Regions from separate parts of the Bacillus sp. AFS053548 genome, predicted to be linked through region 2. Evidence: predicted binding sites of a transcription regulator. Region 2 holds the regulator's gene; the other holds the start of a gene.

Region 1 (9,225 bases), on a different contig from region 2:
TTTTGAAATAAGTACATTCCACAAGTCTCCACCAGTTAGTGTTTTTGAGGTATCCATTAACATTCTTGGATCAATATGAACCGGATCTCCTCCAGCCATTCCATAAAATACAACTGTACCGTGAACTTTTGTTGATTCAAAGCTATCCATGATTGTAGATCCTACTGATTCATAAACAACATCTACACCATTTTTTTCTTTTGTAAACTCTTTTATTTGTGAAACCCAATTATCAGTATATAAAAATACTTCTTTTGCACCGATTGATAAAGCTTTTTCTCTTTTTTCTTGTGATGAGGTTAATCCGATTACCTCTCCACCTTTTAAAAGAATCATTTGAGTCAATAATTGGCCAACACCACCTGCTACTGCATGAACAAGTGCAACATCACCTGATTTTATTTTATAACTATCATTCATTAAATAATGTGCAGTTAACCCTTGAAGCATAATAGACGCAGCAATTTCAAAATTAATTTCATCTGGAATTGGTACAATATGAGATTCCTTTGCAGCAACATACTCTGCATTCGAAAAAGGAACATCTGCAAACGCTACGCGATCTCCTACTTTATAGTCCGTTACATCAGAACCGACTTCTGTAATTATTCCAGAGCCTTCATACCCTAAAATATACGGAGGATCACCTGCTAAATGATAATTTCCTTTACGTCGATAAATATCTGCAAAATTAACACCTACAGCCTTCATTTCAACTAATACTTCATCGTTTGAAATTTTAGGTGTTGCAATTTCTTCGTATTTTAATACGTCTGATTGACCAAATTCTCTAAAAACTAGTGCTTTCATTTACATACTTCCTTACATTTAAAATTCAAAGACAAAATCCTCATCTGTTAATTTTTCCACTGTAACTGCTTTTACATACCCATTACCTTTAACAGAGAAGAAATCATGATTTTTTGTATCCGTTTTTAAACCATTTAAAACAATTGGATTAATATCTTCTTCATCAAAATAAGTATCAAAACCTAAGTTCATTAACGCTTTGTTTGCATTATATCGAATAAACTTATTAACTTCATCTACTAAACCAATTGAAGAATAAATTTCTTCTGTATATTGTAACTCAATTTCATATAATTGAACTAATAATGACATTGTTTCATTGTAAAGTCGAGTTTTTTGTTCATCAGTAAATTGATCATAAATTTGTTGAGCTAATAGTCCTACAAATACACCGTGAATACTTTCATCACGTAAAATTAGATTAATAATCTCACCACTAGCAGTCATTTTACCTTGACCTGCTAAGTATAACGGGAAGAAAAATCCACTATAAAATAAGTAACTTTCTAAAAATACACTTGCAACCATTGCCATGTATAACTCTTCATCCGAAACATCACGCTTTAATAGATTTAAATAATAAGAAGAAATTAATTCCGATTTTTTTGTTAAAATTGGATGCTCGTCCACCCATTTAAACAAATCTTCAATTTCATCTTCTGTAGCAAGAGTTGTAAAAATATGTGAATAGCTTTTTGCATGTACTTCTTCCATAGCACCCATAAATGCTAGTACACTTTTAGCTTGTAAATTTTTAAGATGAACTAAGATTAAAGGCATTCCTTCTCCGCCTTGCTTAGTATCTAATAATGTTAGACCACCCAAAACCTTTTTAAATGCTGATTGTTCCTCTTTTGATAATGTATTCCAAGTATTTTTATCAGATGAAACGACAATTTCTTCTTCAGTCCAAAACTGCGAAAGATTTTGCTTCCAAAACACTAAACTAAAATCATCTTCTTTTTTATTCCAGTTAACAGCTTTCATTCATATTTCCCCCTAATCATAAAGAAAGCTCGATGATATAGAACAATATGCATAAAGCATTCTATATTCGAGCTTTTCATTTTAGATCATTAAGTAATTTAATTTAGATTCAGGTTTAGACTATTGAACTCTTTATATACTAAAGTCCAATACTCCTATTTTATACTGAACAACTTATACATTCTTCTACACTCAATTTACGAGTACGTGTGTAATATAAACTCTTTAATCCTTTTTTATTAGCATAAATATAGTATCTAGCAAGCTCTCGTGTTGAGATATCACTGTTTACATATAAGATTGTACTAATACCTTGATCGACATGCTGCTGAATTTCAGCAATTAAGTCGATTAATTTAAATTGGTTAATATCATAAGCTGATTTATAATACCAGAAACTATTTTTTGATAAATATGGCATCGGATAATAAGTTGTTGAATTTGCGTAAGTTCTAGATTCAATAACATTTACAATCGGCATAACTGATGAAGTAGCATTTTGAATATAGCTAATCGATTGTGTAGGCGCGATTGCTAAACGATAACTGTTATATAAACCATACGCTTGTACTTGCTTACTTAATGTAACCCAGTCAAATTCATTTGGGATATAGATTCCATTAAATAATTCCTTTACCTTATCTGTTTTAGGTTCAAATGATTTTGAAGTATACTTTTCAAAATAAGTACCTTTAGCATATTCACTCTTTTCAAAATCCTTAAACGTTTTACCAGTTTCTTTAGCGATTAGCATACTTTTTTCAATAGAATGAAAGTTTACCATCATAAAGAATGTATTCGCAAAATCTTTTGCCTCAGCACTTTCATATGAAATTCCATTTTTCGCTAAAAATCCATGCAAATTCATTGCACCTAGACCAACTGAATGAAGTTCTTCATTTGCCTTTTTCACTGTAGGTGCATTCTCTATTTCCGTCATATCTGTTACAGCTGTTAATGCCTCAATTCCAACATGTACAGATTCTCTGATCGCTTTATTTTCCATTACGTTTACAATATTTAATGATCCTAAATTACAATTCACATCACGTTTGATCGAATCTTCTTCACCATAGTTATTGATGACTGATGTTTCTTGGAGTTGAAAAATTTCTGTACACAAATTAGACATTTTTATTTCGCCAATATCCTTTAATGCATGCTGCTGATTAGCATTACTTTTATACATTAAATATGGATAACCAGATTCTAACTGAATCGCAGCAATTTTTACTAAAAGATCTCGAGCATTTAAGTCTAGTCTTTTCTTTTTAATACGCTCATTATTTACTAACTCTTCATATCTTTCATCTATATCAAAATCATCTAAATGAATGCCATACTCTTTATACACTGTATATGGTGCGAATACATAGAATGGTTCATTTTTTTCTGCTAGTTCAAAGAATTTATTTGGAACAATTAAACCGATTGATAGTGACTGAATTCTACTCTTCTCATCGGCATTGATTTTTTTTGTATCAAGAAATTCAACTACGTCCCAGTGGAAAATATTTAAATAGGTTGCACCAGCACCTTTACGTTGTCCAAGCTGGTTAGCATATGAAAATGAATCTTCTAATAGCTTCATAACAGGAACAACACCACTTGCAGCGTTATCAATTTCTTTAATTTGCTCTCCACGTGCTCTAAGTTTTGATAGATTTAGTGCAACACCACCGCCGATTTTTGACAACTGCATTGCTGTATTAATTTGAAATCCGATTGAATTTAAACTATCGTCCATTTCTAGTAAGAAACATGACACCAATTCGCCTCTTCTACTTCTTCCAGCATTTAAGAAAGTTGGAGTAGCTGGCTGATAGTTTTGTTGAATCATCATTTTTGCTAATTTCAATGCTTTTTCAATATTGCCTCTTCCTAAATATAGTGCAACGATCGCAATTCGATCTTCATATCCTTCTAAATAATGCTTTCCATCATTTGTTTTTAATGCGTAATCTTTAAAGAATTTTGATGCAGCCATATATGATTGAAAAGTGAATCCAGCATTGTATACTAACTCATATAATTTTTCTATTTCATCAAAGGAGTAATCTATCTCAACATTATAATAGTAGTTTTCTTGTATCATATAGTTTAAGCGTTCTTTTAAGGAAGAAAACTGAATCTTTTTATCTTCAACTTCTTTTAAGAAACAAAGAAGCGCTTCTTTATCTTTTGCGAGATCAAAAAAACCATCTTTTTTAATCGTCAATTCATTATTCAGCTCAATATGTCTCAAGCTTTTCCACTCCCTCAATAAAATATTGTACATCTCGACTTGTCCCTGACAGTTCAAACTTTGATAACACTGGAACTTGATAGTCTGATGCTATTTTATCTGCACTTGCTGCAAAAGAATCTCCCCAGTTTTTATTACCACTTGCACTAACTGCTTTTAAATACTCCGAATTACTCTCCAAAAAAGTACTTACGTTTTCAGGTACGTTACCAAATCCTGTAGTATAGGTTACGAGAATATACGGTACTTCAATTTTTAGTCCATCTTTTATTTGGATTGACGGCATTCTAACTTTATTGACAAATCGCTTAACATTGCCAGTCATTGAACTGTAAACTATCACCATATTATCACCCTCGTTAATATGTAAGAATATTGAAAATACTTATATTATATACCTACATATTGTATTACCTTTTTAGAACAAACACAACATATAGATACTAAATTTAGAAAATAAACATTTCGACAATATGTCTCGAAATAAAACAATATATGAAATTTAACAAATTATGGAGAAGAGTGCAATAAAGTGTAAAACGATTTTTTTGTCAAATGAGGTCATAACATTTTCACAAAATAAGTACTCATTAACACCTTGCGAAATAAGAAAAAAAGCTAAAAAAACTTTTTTTTTTCGCAAACTTTTAATGAGTACTCGATTAAAATAATATTATTTTTGCTTTAGATTTTAACAAAAACTGTTAACTTCTAGCTTCTTCCAAGTATGTATAAATTACATGGCCTCCATGCTGAGCAATCCCACGAAAGTGCTTAAAGTCCTCCCGATGAACAATTATTTGTCTAAATGCTAAAAAATCATCTTTTGTAACACTAATTTCTGAAATCTCACCTTTAACTAGCTGATCAATCAAATTGATAAATTCATTTTGTTCCATATAATCACCCTTTATTATTTTGATCGATTTTTTGATCGCTACAAGAAATAAACTTCAAACCTAACATTAACAAAGAATGTTCTTAATGGAAACTAAATAGTTACATCAAGAATTTTTTCTGTAACAGCTAAATTCATATTTTTATTATTTACTAAAATTACTTCACTTTTTCCATCTTTTAAAACTAAGAATGCTTTAGGAATTACTTCTACTCCTGTTCCAATACTCGCAAACTCGTATGATGAATGAGCTTCGCCTAGCGCTAAAATCATCTCAAAAAATGGTACTAAAATAATGTTTTCAAAAAATAAAATTGGATCACCTATAAGAGTATTACTACTAACCAAATTTTTAATTTCATTAGAAATTTCTACTTCAAACTCTTCAAACCATTCTTTCAACAAACTAACCTCCTGAAAGTGCTACAACCATTTTTGCCTTTCAAAAGGTTTTTAAACATAATTTTTTATGAAAAAAGACAAAATTGTAAAAAAATTTCAATTTTCTCTTTACCTTTAAACCGTTTTCATGCATTATAGAAGGTGTCAAATCAAAACTTTGTTAGGAGATATGCTCATGAAAATTGCAGAAGCAGGAAATATCATTGAGTTTAAACAGGGATTGAAAGGTAGAGTACAAAAAGTAAATAAAAATTCTGTCATTGTTGACATATCCATAATGGAAAACTTCAGAGATTTAGAAATGGAAGCGCTAACAGTCGTAAATCATAAAAATTATAAAATACTAAAAACAGCAGAATAGTTTTAAAATAGTAGATTCTGCTTATATTCATATTTTAAAAGGTTCGAACTACATAGATTTCGATTCTATTAAAATTTTATTAGAATTCTTTACCAAATCAGTCTCAGGTCCCGTGTATATCACGGGACTTTTTTTTATGATTACAAATGAAAATGATAAGTGATCTTCACGAAAAAAATCTAGTACCAATCACTCTTTAGTAAAGGAGATGGCTATTTTGTTTCTTTGTCCAATTCTTTAAACGATTTTACTTTATCATGTGGCTGATGGTTCGACTTTCTTTCATTCCAAAATCGTTCCTTTTCTTTTTTTGATTTTGTCATTTTCATACCTCCTAAAATTAATGAGTTTCTTGCCATCTTATCATTTCACAAAAAATGAAAATCTATGTTAATTATTTTTAGAAGATTTGAACAAGAAAATCGTATAGGACTTTTAGATCTTTTTCTTGTATTTTAAAGCGAGCATACCAGAGTTGAAATTAACATTTTTCTTTCTTAGAGAAAAAACACCATAAAAAGTTTGGAAATTCCGTTTATATTCTTTTATCATTTTACCACTATATATAGAAAGGAAGACTTTACCGCACCAAACTAGAATTTTTTCTACTTTTTCTTCAAGTGGCACCCTTAAATGCATAACGACCTAAAATAGTTCTTCAATATCAATGGATCGTACAAAAGAAAAAAGACTACCTCTTCGCCTAGCAATCATCGAGGGAGGTAAAAACACGTCTAAAACCTAAATTAATGACCGCATTTGCTTCAATAGCTCCTTTACCACCCTTAACATTAAAACGTCTAGTGGTACACTTATTTCGACTTTATTAATGCTAATATTTATTCCAGTTGTTAATGAACTGTTCTTTACTTAAAAACAAAGAAGCATGACAATCCTTAAGTTAGGGTTGACTGAAAATACTTTGCTGATAAATGGTTAATATCAAAGTAAAAATGCCATACTCGTAGCAGGCATTACTTGATTAATTGACGACCACTTTTTCCAACAAGTCAAAAAGAGAAAGAAAATACTTCTTTCTCTTTTTGGTTTCATTGTTATTTGAACTTCACAAGAATCATATCTTCATCTTTTCTACCCATATAAAAACTCCGACCTTTAAAAAGTCGGAGTAATTCATTATAAATTTTGATCGTTAACTCCTGCTAGCCATTTCCTAACAGGTTCTAGTGTTTCCTCAATACAGCCATCATTAAATGGAGATTCAAGTTTAGCCTCTTTAACTAAGCCTAAAAATGATTTACTGCCACCTAATTGGCATAGTCCAACATAATCGGACCAAGCTGAATTTCGGTCTTCATGCATTTTATTCCAGAATTGTAACGCACAAATTTGAGCTAATGTATAGTCAATATAATAGAATGGTGATTGGTAAATATGCCCTTGTCTTTGCCATAAACCACCTTTTTCTAAATAACTATTTCCATCATTTGCTCGATGAGGTAAATATTTTTCTTCTATGCTCTTCCAAAGTCCGTGGCGTTCCTCAGGTGTTAAATCAGGATTTGCGTAGATTTCATGCTGGAATTCATCTACTGCCACACCATAACTAATAAAAGTAACTGCACTACTTAAATGTGTAAAATAATATTTTTGTGTATCTTCCTTAAAGAATTCTTCTTGCCAAGGCCATGTGAAAAATTCCATACTCATTGAATGAATCTCACACGCCTCAAAAGTTGGCCAGTTATACTCAGGTGTTTCAAATTTTCGACTTTCATAAACCTGGAATGCATGACCAGCTTCATGTGTTAATACGTCAATGTCACCAGATGTTCCGTTGAAATTCGAGAAAATAAAAGGAGCTTTATAGTTTGGAATATAAGTACAATATCCCCCACCTTGTTTTCCTTCCTTAGCAACTAAGTCTAGCAAATTTTCCTTTAACATAAAATTGAAAAATTCACTTGTTTCTTTCGATAATTCATCATACATTTTTTTACCATTCTCAATAATCCATTCAGGATTACCTTTAGGTGTTGCATTACCCGTTACAAATTCGAATTTATCGTCATAGTAATAAAGTTGTTCTACACCAATTCGATTAGCTTGTCGTTCTCTTAATTCGGTAGCGATTGGAACAATTGTTTCAAGAACTTGCTCTCTAAACTTCTTAACATCATTTGCATCGTAATCCGTTCTCATCATACGAGCATATCCTAGTTCAATAAAGTTTGAGAAACCAAGCTTGTTTGCAATACGAGTACGGATTTTTACTAATTTATCGTAAATCTCATCAAATTTATCTTGATTCTCCGAGAAGTATCCAAAGTATGTATCGTAAGCTGTCTTTCTAACCTCTCGATCTTTATCCTCGAAATGTGCTGAAATTTGTGCTAACGTTTTCACTTCACCATAAAACGGAAGTTTAGCAGCCGCTACTAACTTAGCGTATTCAGTCGTAAGTTTATTTTCTTCCTGTAAATCCGGAATTACTTCTTCACTTAGAATTTTCACTTCACACTCCGCTAAAGCAAATAATTGATGGCCATATTTTTCTTCAAGTTGCTCTCTAAACGGAGAACCGATTAATGCTTTATAATATTGTTGCCCATATGACTGAACAATTGGAGTGTTCTCATCAAAAAACGCTTGCTCATCCTCATAAAACTTATCGTTTGTATCAACTGAATGGCGAACTGCACATAAATTTTCCATTGTTGAAAATTCATTTCTTAAATCATTGATTTCATTCATTGCTAATTCTTGTTCGTAGACCGTTGAAGCATCATAAAAATTTTGTAGTGAACGTTTAAATTGTTCCCCAAGGTTCTTAATATTTGGTCTAGAATACTGGTAATCTTGAAAACCCATGTTAATCCCTCCATTTTTTGTGATATTGCTATTATATAAAAAAACTTCCTGTAAAAAAACCTAAAACTAAATAAATTTCTGAAAATTTAAAAATTATTTACTTAGAACCTAAAAATTGTATTACAGAAGAACTAGTTTTTTAGCAGCATAAAAAGTAGTTTTTAAAGGATAATTGATTAAAAATAAAAAAAGCTCCATTAAATGAGAGCTTTTTTAGTTAGATCCATGGTATCCAATTTTCTTCAATAAGTGAATTAGGAAATTTTTTTCTTCATTAGATAAATCACTCATTTGCTCATGTAAAAATTCTTCGTGCACAGGAAAGATTTCTTCCATCAGTTTATTTCCACTTTCAGTTATTTCTGCATAAATTACGCGACGATCTGCACTACAAGGATTTCGATAAACTAGACCCTTTTTCTCAAGTTTATCTACAACATAAGTAATACTGCCACTTGCAATTAATATTTTTTCTCCAATATGTTGAAGTGGTTGATTCCCTTTATGATACAAGAGCTCTAGCACTGCAAATTCAGTTGGATTTAAATTAAAACTAGCAATTGATTTGTTTGCAGAATCATTTATCTTTCTATGAGCTCGCGATAATACAATAAATAGCTTTAAAGAAAGCTCTATATCTTTTCTATTTGTCTCTTCCATAATAATACCCCTTCAATTTCTTTTACATAG
Region 2 (9,225 bases):
TTAGAGTGTCATAATTGCGGCCAACCAATAGAAAAAATAAAAGTTGGCGGCAGAGGTACTTCTTTTTGCCCGGTCTGTCAGCCTAAAAAAAATTAACATAAGGTTCCTTTCTTTCATACTATATCAAGAGTACGAAAGAGAGGAGCCTATTTTTATGGTAAATATGCTATCATTAATACTACTAGCATGCGCACTAAGCTTAGATAGTTGCAGTGTTGGTTTTACTTATGGACTTCGAAAAGTAAAAATTCCTTTAAAATCAATCATTACAATTGCATCTTGTTCAGGGATCATCTTAATGACATCCATGGGGATTGGGCATGCAATTACAGACTTTTTTTCACCAATAATAGCAAAAAGAATCGGAGGATTTGTACTTGTATGTATAGGTTTATGGGTACTTTTTCAATTTTACCGATCAAATAAAGGATCAAATATAGAAGAAAAGAATGAGATTGAAGATAAAGGGATTGACTGGGAATTTGAAATTCTAGGTGTAGTCGTAAAAATTTTAAAGAAGCCTACAACTGCAGACATAGATCGTTCAGGTAGTATTAATGGATTGGAAGCGATGTTACTTGGGTTTGCACTTTCTCTTGATGCCTTTGGGGCTGGTATAGGTGCATCATTACTTGGATTTTCTCCACTATTAACGGCAATCGTAACATCTACTGCAAGTGCTTTATTCTTATTATTTGGTATGAAATTAGGAAATGTGTTATCGAAAACATTGTGGCTTCAAAAGTTAACTTTTTTACCAGGTGTTTTTTTAATATTAATTGGATTAATGAAGATGTAATAAAAATTATGAAAGAGTGTATCCGAATGGGTTTATTCCATTTGGTCCTCTTTATCTAGTGTTAGGAGAATAAAAGATGGGTAAAATTTTTGGACTAACTGGTAGCATTGCAAGTGGAAAAAGTACAGTTTCCAAATTCTTAAAGGAATTAAATGTTCCAATTGTTGATGCAGACGTAATTGCAAAAGAAGTGGTTGAAATTGGACAACCTGCATATAAAAAAATTGTTGAGGCTTTCGGAAGTGAGATTCTTTTAGATTCTGGTGAAATTAATCGACCATTTCTCGGAAGTATTATTTTTAATAGTAAAGAAAAGCGCTTACAACTCAATGAAATAGTACATCCGGAAGTCAGACGTGAAATGAAAGAACAAGCTGATCGATACATAAAACAAGGTGAACCACTTGTTATTTTAGATATTCCCCTTTTATATGAGGGTAACTCAATTGAATTGGTGGAAAAAGTAATTGTAGTGTCAGTGTCGGAAGAAAATCAACTAAAGCGTTTGATGATTCGTAATGGTTTATCGAAAGAGGATGCACTTTTACGTATTGCATCCCAAATACCGGTTAAAGAAAAAGCGGCACGAGCTGACTATGTAATAAATAACAATGGTGACTTTGAGGATACAAAAAGACAAGTTAAAGACCTATTAAATAAAATTATTTCATAAAATAATGTAAATAGTTTAACCAAAATCCGAGTTATGTGTTATACTAATTGCAGGGATATAATAAACAGTATAACTTAATTGGGGGTTTACTTATGGTAAATGTAGCAATAAATGGATTTGGTCGAATTGGACGCATGGTTTTCCGTCAAGCAATTAAAAATGGAGATTATAATATCGTTGCAATTAATGCAAGTTATCCTTCTGAAACTTTAGCGCACTTAATTAAATATGATACAGTTCATGGCAAGTTTGATGGTGAAGTAATTGCAAATGCAGATCATTTAATCGTTGATGGTAAGCGTGTGGAATTAATTAGTGAAAGAAATCCTGAGTTACTTCCATGGAACGAGCTAAATGTTGATATAGTAATTGAAGCAACTGGAAAATTTAATGATGCTGAAAAAGCAAAAATGCACATTACTGCAGGAGCTCAAAAAGTAATTTTAACAGCACCTGGTAAAAATGAAGATATCACAGTAGTAATTGGCGTAAATGATGATAAATTAGACCTAGAAAATCATCATATTATTTCAAACGCATCTTGTACAACTAACTGTTTAGCGCCAGTTGTAAAAGTATTAGATGAGCAATTTGGTATTGTTAATGGATTAATGACAACTGTTCATTCATTTACAAATGATCAAAAAAATATTGATAATCCACATAAAGATTTACGTCGTGCACGTGCTTGCAGTCAATCAATTATTCCAACAACTACAGGTGCAGCAAAAGCATTATCTAAAGTACTTCCACATTTAAATGGTAAGTTACATGGTATGGCTTTACGTGTTCCTACTCCAAACGTATCACTTGTTGACTTAGTTGTTGACTTAAAGAGAGAAGTAACTGTTGAAGAAATTAATGAAGTATTTGAAACAGCTTCTAAAGGTTCAATGCACGGAATTATCGAATATTGTAACGAACCATTAGTATCAATTGATTTTAATACAAATACACACTCTGCAATTATCGATGCTCTTTCTACAATGGTAATCGATGGTACAAAAGTTAAAGTATTAACTTGGTATGATAATGAGTGGGGCTACTCAAGACGCGTAGTTGACTTAGTGTCAATCGTTGCATCTAAAATAAAAAAGCTTGAAACTGTTTAATCATTAAAATATTGTACTTATAAAAAATTGTAAACGAATACAAAAGGCTAACTAGTTTATCTGGTTAGTCTTTTTGAAGTTGTATGACATATTGAGTAATAATGTGAATTTATGACTACATAAAAGGGTGAAGTATGACTTAATATCTATGAAAGAAGAACGTTGAACTAGGATTAGAAAAAATTTTTAAGACCAGAAAAAGTTAAAAATCCTCTTAAAAGGCATGGCTTCTATTTAACTTGCTTTTCTTGTCATTCCCGCGTTTTTAAATCTGCCTGACGCAATTTCTTCACAATTAATTTAGTAAATAACAAAAAAATAAAATTTATCTTGCAATTCAAATTTAAAAAAAGTATACTAACTTTCGTGAACTTCTAAAAGTATAACTAATTACTTAAAGGGTTAGGACCTCTTTGGACTAACTTTCCCCCGTGGTAGTTGATCATACTTTCGCAATAGAAGTCATGACAAATTATTTTAAGGGGGAAATGAATATGGATACTATGGGTCGTCACGTCATTTCAGAATTATGGGGTTGTAATACAGAAAAATTAAATGATATGAAATTTATTGAGGAAACTTTTGTTGATGCTGCGTTACGCTCTGGTGCAGAAGTTCGTGAAGTTGCTTTTCACAAGTTCGCTCCTCATGGCGTTAGTGGTGTCGTAATCATTTCAGAATCACATTTAACTATTCACAGTTTTCCTGAGCATGGTTATGCAAGTATCGATGTTTACACTTGCGGTGATAGAATTGATCCGAATGTAGCTGCAAACTTTATCGCTGAAGCTTTAGAAGCTGATACTCGCGAAAACGTTGAGTTACCAAGAGGAATGGGTCCCATTCAAGTAGATAATGTAAAAGTTGTAAATGGTAACTAAAAAGAATTGAGAGAGGTGATTTTTCATCTCTCTTTTTTGTTTTTTGATATAAAGAGTATAGCATAATGCCTCATTTAGGTTACATATGGAGCGGAAACAGATGATTTAAACATTCTAGTTTCCAATACTCTATTTTGAGAATGAACTAGCTTTACATAGTGAAAAATATTTCCATTAACATAAAATAATGAAATTTCGTTGATTAAGACGAAAATAGGCTTTGTGACATTTAAGAAATAAACTTTAGTTTATTTTGAATTTGTTATAGTATAGAGTTATAATAATACGTTTAAACAATTAAGTGTTTGGAGTTGAACTATAACGATGAGATGTCCAACGTGTAACTTTAATGGGACAAGAGTACTTGATAGTAGACCAGTAGATGAAGGTCGTTCAATTAGAAGAAGACGTGAATGTGAAGAATGTCAGCATCGTTTTACAACTTTTGAGCGAGTTGAAGATAATCCTATTTTAGTTGTAAAAAAAGAGGGAGCTCGTGAAGAATTTAGTAAAGATAAGATGTTAAGAGGACTAATCAAAGCGTGTGAAAAACGCCCTGTCTCTTTATCTCAGCTAGAAGATATTATTCATAGCATTGAAAAGGAATTAAAAAATAGTGGCACTTCAGAAGTTCCAAGTGAAGTTCTAGGTGAAATGGTCATGGAGCATTTATCTAAAGTTGATGAAGTTGCATACGTACGATTTGCATCAGTTTATCGTCAATTTAAAGATATTAATGTATTCATTGATGAATTAAAAGATTTAATTAACAAAGAGCGAGGTAAAGACGAATAATACTTCGCTCTTTTGATTCAAGAAAGGAATGTTTGAATGTCTATTGATAAGCAACATTGGATGGATGTTCTACCTGCGGATCCTTATACTGTAATGGCAGCTGGGTATTTACATAATTTTCATAGGCAAGTATTGACGATGTTGTATCAACCAATAATTGGTAGTCAAGCTTTAAGTTTATATATGACGCTTTGGAGTGAATGTGAACAAACGGACCTTAATCCTAATACGTTAACACATCATTCTTTAATGCTTGGAATGAAAAGTAATTTAAAATCAATTTATGAACAAAGATTAATCCTTGAAGGAATCGGCTTACTTAAAGTTTATGAAGGATTTGAAAATAGTACAAAAAAGCTTCTATATGAGCTTCAATCTCCGCTAGATCCTCATTCTTTTTTCGAAGACCCTATCCTAAATATTTTTCTGTTTAAAACAATTGGAAAAACACAATATCAACGAACTAAAACCTTTTTTAGTAGACAGGCATTTTCGAAAGAAGGGTTTCGTGAGATTTCACGTTCATTTGATTCGGTATTCCAAGCAATTACTGTTGAGCAATTAAATGAAATTCAGCAAAGTAACGATCTTTCTACGTCACATGATCATAGAATTTTACAAGACAATCAGCCAATTAAAATATCTGTCAAAATGGAAGAGTTTGACTATGCTTTATTTTTAGATGGAATTTCAGATTCATTTGTTCCAAAAAGAGCATTTACTACAGAAGTAAAAGAAACAATTTTAAAACTTGCATTTTTATATGGAATAAATCCAATTCAAATGAAAACAATTGTTATGCGCTCATTAAATGAAGACAATAAAATCAATATTGAGACGCTTCGACTTGAAGCAAGAGACTGGTATCAATTCCAACATCATGAAGCTCTGCCTACAATTGTAGAAAAAGTTCAACCCATTCAGCATAGACTAATGATCAATGAGCAGCCATCAACTCAAGAAGAAAAATTAATTCATTGCTTCGAAACGATATCTCCTCGCAGGTACCTTAAGGAGATATCTGGTGGAGCTGAACCAAGTGAAGCAGATTTGAAAATTATCGAAGAGATTATGATTGATCAAAAGCTTCTACCTGGAGTCGCAAATGTGTTAATTGACTATGTAATGATCCGTTTAGATAAAAAGCTTTCTAGAAATTACGTAATTAAGATAGCAAGTCATTGGGCGAGAAAAGGTGTAACAACAGTTAAACAGGCTATGGATCTTGCCCGTAAAGAGTTTGAAGAAACTAAACAGAGTGCAACTGCTGCAAAAACTCGCTCAAGTAATAGACGAAATAAGACAATTCGAACTGAGATTGTACCTGACTGGCTCCAATCGAGTGAGTCGAATGATTCACAGACTGCAACGGCAACAATCAATAACCAAAATGATTCTTCGATAGATGAAGAGCGAAAACGATTAGAAAAAGAACTAGAAATGTTTAAAAATAAAAAGAAACGTTAAATGGGAGGACGCTGATGGAACCTATTCAAAACGCATTTAGTGCATTAATGAAAAATAAACAATTCCAGGACACATTTCAAAAAATGCGACAAGAAGTCCGTAGTCACCCAAAAATAATTTCATTTTTAAATGAGCATAAAAATGAAATTACGGATCAAATGATTGATAGTAGCCTAGTTAAGCTATATGAGTATATTGGACAAAGTGTCAATTGTGAAGATTGCCCATCTTTTAATGAGTGTAAAAATATGGTGCATGGTTATCATCCTCATTTGATTATTCAAGGAAAACGCATTGATGTACAATATGATCGTTGTCCAAATGGTGTGAAAAATGATAAACGCAAAAAACATGAATCATTGATAAAATGCATGTACTTACCAAAGGATATTCTTCAAGCTTCTATGTCAAACTTGTCTTTAGAAGACCCTGGCCGTTTTGAAGCAATTTCTGCTGCTAGACAGTTTATTATGAACTATGAAAAAGGAAAAATGGCTCAAGGTTTATATTTACATGGTCCATTTGGGGTTGGAAAAACGTTTATTCTTGGGGCTATAGCAAATGAACTAGCAGAGGAAGAAATAACTTCAATGCTCGTTTATTTACCAGAATTTTTACGCGAACTAAAAAGCTCTATTAGTGATGGCACATTAGAGGAAAAAATTGAGGCTGTAAAAAAAGTGGAAGTTCTAATGTTAGATGATATTGGTGCAGAGCAAATGTCTAGTTGGGCAAGAGATGAAATATTAGGTACAATTCTTCAATATCGCATGCTAGAAAAATTGCCTACCTTCTTTACATCTAATGCTGATTTAAATCAATTAGAGCATCACTTAACATATTCTCAACGTGGAGAAGAAGAAAGAGTTAAAGCAGCACGTATTGTAGATCGTGTTAAGTTTTTAGCTAAACCAGTTAAAATTTCTGGTTCAAATTTAAGACATTCATAAAAAAATCAAAAAATGGCGTAAAATCACAAATTACTAAGTGATTTTGCGTCATTTTTTAATTATTTCTTTAATATATATAGGACTAGGTGGTGCTAGAAAGGGGGGAACAGGGTGATTGAAATTTTTTTCAATGAACCCATTGACGCAGCTTATGTCTACGAACGATTACAAAAACGCTTAAAAAAGCAATCGAGACCATACATTTTAAGAAGACACAAAATCAATACAATTTTAATCACATTTCCTCAAAACACTGAAGATTTAATAAAAAGTATTTTAGTTCCGACACTAGTACAATTTATTTTACTTCAAAAAGAAGATAAGTGGATTCAATCCATTTTACATACATCTTTTTTCTATGAGGAAGACGAGCAAAGTCAAATCATACCTATTGCACAATCATTATTAAGAGGAACTAGAAGAAGCATACCAAACCAGAAAAAAATTCGTAGAAGTAAAAATTTAGTTTCATATGCACTTTCTGAGTATTTAAAAGATGGAGTAAATTTTAGCTTCGATTCATTTATTACATTTCGTTTAAAGGAATATTATAAGCAGTTAGCCTATGTTTGTGAAATTGCAATAGATGAGTACAAATTAGAAAACGAATACCAAAATCTTATTGAGAGTCTAAGACAGCAGGTACTTAAAACGGATGCGCTAATTCCTCATGTGCATATCGTTTTTGACGGGAAGTTTAGCGTATATGATCATCTCTTTTTACCTCTTACTAAAGATGTATTAAAAGAATATGGCAAACAAGTGGAAAATAGAGAGTATATTGATAACGAATTAATTTTGCCCTTAACGGCAATTGCGCCTAAAAGAATTCATTTATACACTTCATCAGTCGATAATTCATTAATCATTACACTTCAAAATATCTTTCAAGAACGAGTCCTAATACATACATTACAAGAGTTTTCACAGGAAAAATTGAAATGAAAATTTATAATTTAAAAAAGCATTGTCATAAATAAGTTTCTTTGATATAATAAATTTCGTTGCGAACAAAGCATACGAATATTGACAACATCATGTCGCTATGTTATAGTAACGAAAGAAAAGAATACTTATTTGTTGAAGAAGAAGCACCCGCTTCTCACCTGGATGACGCTACACGCTGTTATCAGGTAACAGAATCATTAATTACTTTGATACTGTCAGTGTGGGTGTATTTATATACCCACACTTTTTTGTTGGGTTATGATTGCTTCAACGATACAAATTAAGATCATTCTTACAATACCTTGGAGGTGTTTTACTATTAGCAAAGACATGATGGTAAACGATGGAATTCGTGCTCGTGAAGTTCGATTAATTGGTCCTAACGGAGATCAACTTGGAATCAAGACAAAACAAGAGGCTCTTGAGTTAGCTTCGAATGTTAATCTTGATCTAGTGATGGTAGCACCAACGGCAAAACCACCTGTATGTCGAATTATGGACTACGGAAAATTCCGTTTCGAGCAACAAAAGAAAGACAAAGAGAGCCGTAAAAACCAAAAAATTATTAGCATGAAAGAAGTTCGTTTAAGTCCTACAATTGATGAACATGACTTTAACACAAAACTTCGTAATGCAATTAAGTTCTTAGAAAAAGGCGATAAAGTTAAAGCGTCTATTCGCTTCAAAGGACGCGCTATTACGCATAAGGAAATTGGACAACGAGTACTTGATCGTTTCTCAACTGCTTGTGCAGAAGTCGCAACTGTTGAGTCACATCCAAAAATGGACGGTCGTAGTATGTTCTTAGTCTTAGCACCTAAAAACGAAAAGTAATTTATTTGAGGAGGAAACACGATATGCCTAAAATGAAAACTCACCGTGGTTCAGCAAAACGTTTTAAAAAGACTGGATCTGGTAAATTAAAACGTGGTCGTGCATACACAAGCCACTTATTCGCTAACAAATCTACAAAAGCAAAACGTAAATTACGTAAAGCTTCATTAGTAAGCAAAGGCGATTTCAAACGTATCCGCTTTATGCTTACAAACATGAAATAAGAACGATAAACGTATTAGATAGATATCTAGGAGGGAAACAATATGCCAAGAGTTAAAGGCGGTACAGTTACACGCGCTCGTCGTAAAAAGGTTATTAAATTAGCAAAAGGTTATTACGGTTCTAAACATACATTATTCAAAGTTGCAAACCAACAAGTTATGAAATCATTAATGTATGCTTACCGTGACCGTCGTCAAAAGAAACGTGATTTCCGTAAATTATGGATCACTCGTATCAACGCGGCTGCTCGTATGAACGGACTTTCTTACAGCCGTTTAATGCACGGATTAAAATTAGCAGGTATCGAAGTTAACCGTAAAATGTTAGCTGACCTAGCTGTTGCTGACGAAAAAGCATTTGCTGAATTAGCAAACGCTGCAAAAGCTAACTTAAAATAATTCGTTTAAAAAATCCTTAACATTTGTTAAGGATTTTTTTTCACTTTAAAGTATAAATTGGCAACGAGGAAGTTAATTCGACGTGGTATCCAATTTTAGGAATAAAGTATAAGTGCAACTAAACCTCTGTCTTCGCCTTAAGG

What was found. The regulator NrdR, encoded in region 2, represses ribonucleotide reductase genes. The targets are predictions, from matches to a motif close to AACACNATATATNGTGTT.
Region 1: a site for NrdR is predicted at 4,469-4,486, ahead of nrdI (class Ib ribonucleoside-diphosphate reductase assembly flavoprotein NrdI). Genes of this name have one in related genera too.

Annotation. Positions count from the first base shown of each region.
Region 1 is NZ_NUHI01000026.1:389,025-398,249, forward strand. It holds gene CN946_RS15345 (quinone oxidoreductase family protein) at 1-810, opposite strand, end outside; gene nrdF (class 1b ribonucleoside-diphosphate reductase subunit beta) at 829-1,797, opposite strand; gene nrdE (class 1b ribonucleoside-diphosphate reductase subunit alpha) at 1,958-4,042, opposite strand; gene nrdI (class Ib ribonucleoside-diphosphate reductase assembly flavoprotein NrdI) at 4,029-4,388, opposite strand; gene CN946_RS15365 (hypothetical protein) at 4,747-4,941, opposite strand; gene CN946_RS15370 (spore germination protein GerW family protein) at 5,034-5,342, opposite strand; gene CN946_RS15375 (YkvS family protein) at 5,518-5,703, shown strand; gene CN946_RS23835 (DUF6254 family protein) at 5,916-6,026, opposite strand; gene CN946_RS15385 (M3 family oligoendopeptidase) at 6,841-8,535, opposite strand; gene CN946_RS15390 (MarR family winged helix-turn-helix transcriptional regulator) at 8,749-9,195, opposite strand.
Region 2 is NZ_NUHI01000083.1:14,107-23,331, reverse strand. It holds gene mutM (DNA-formamidopyrimidine glycosylase) at 1-96, shown strand, start outside; gene ytaF (sporulation membrane protein YtaF) at 116-799, shown strand; gene coaE (dephospho-CoA kinase) at 876-1,472, shown strand; gene CN946_RS21060 (glyceraldehyde-3-phosphate dehydrogenase) at 1,565-2,584, shown strand; gene speD (adenosylmethionine decarboxylase) at 3,079-3,465, shown strand; gene nrdR (transcriptional regulator NrdR) at 3,790-4,260, shown strand; gene CN946_RS21045 (replication initiation and membrane attachment family protein) at 4,297-5,727, shown strand; gene dnaI (primosomal protein DnaI) at 5,742-6,677, shown strand; gene ytxC (sporulation protein YtxC) at 6,789-7,622, shown strand; ribosomal protein L20 leader region at 7,755-7,881, shown strand; gene infC (translation initiation factor IF-3) at 7,956-8,459, shown strand; gene rpmI (50S ribosomal protein L35) at 8,483-8,683, shown strand; gene rplT (50S ribosomal protein L20) at 8,726-9,082, shown strand.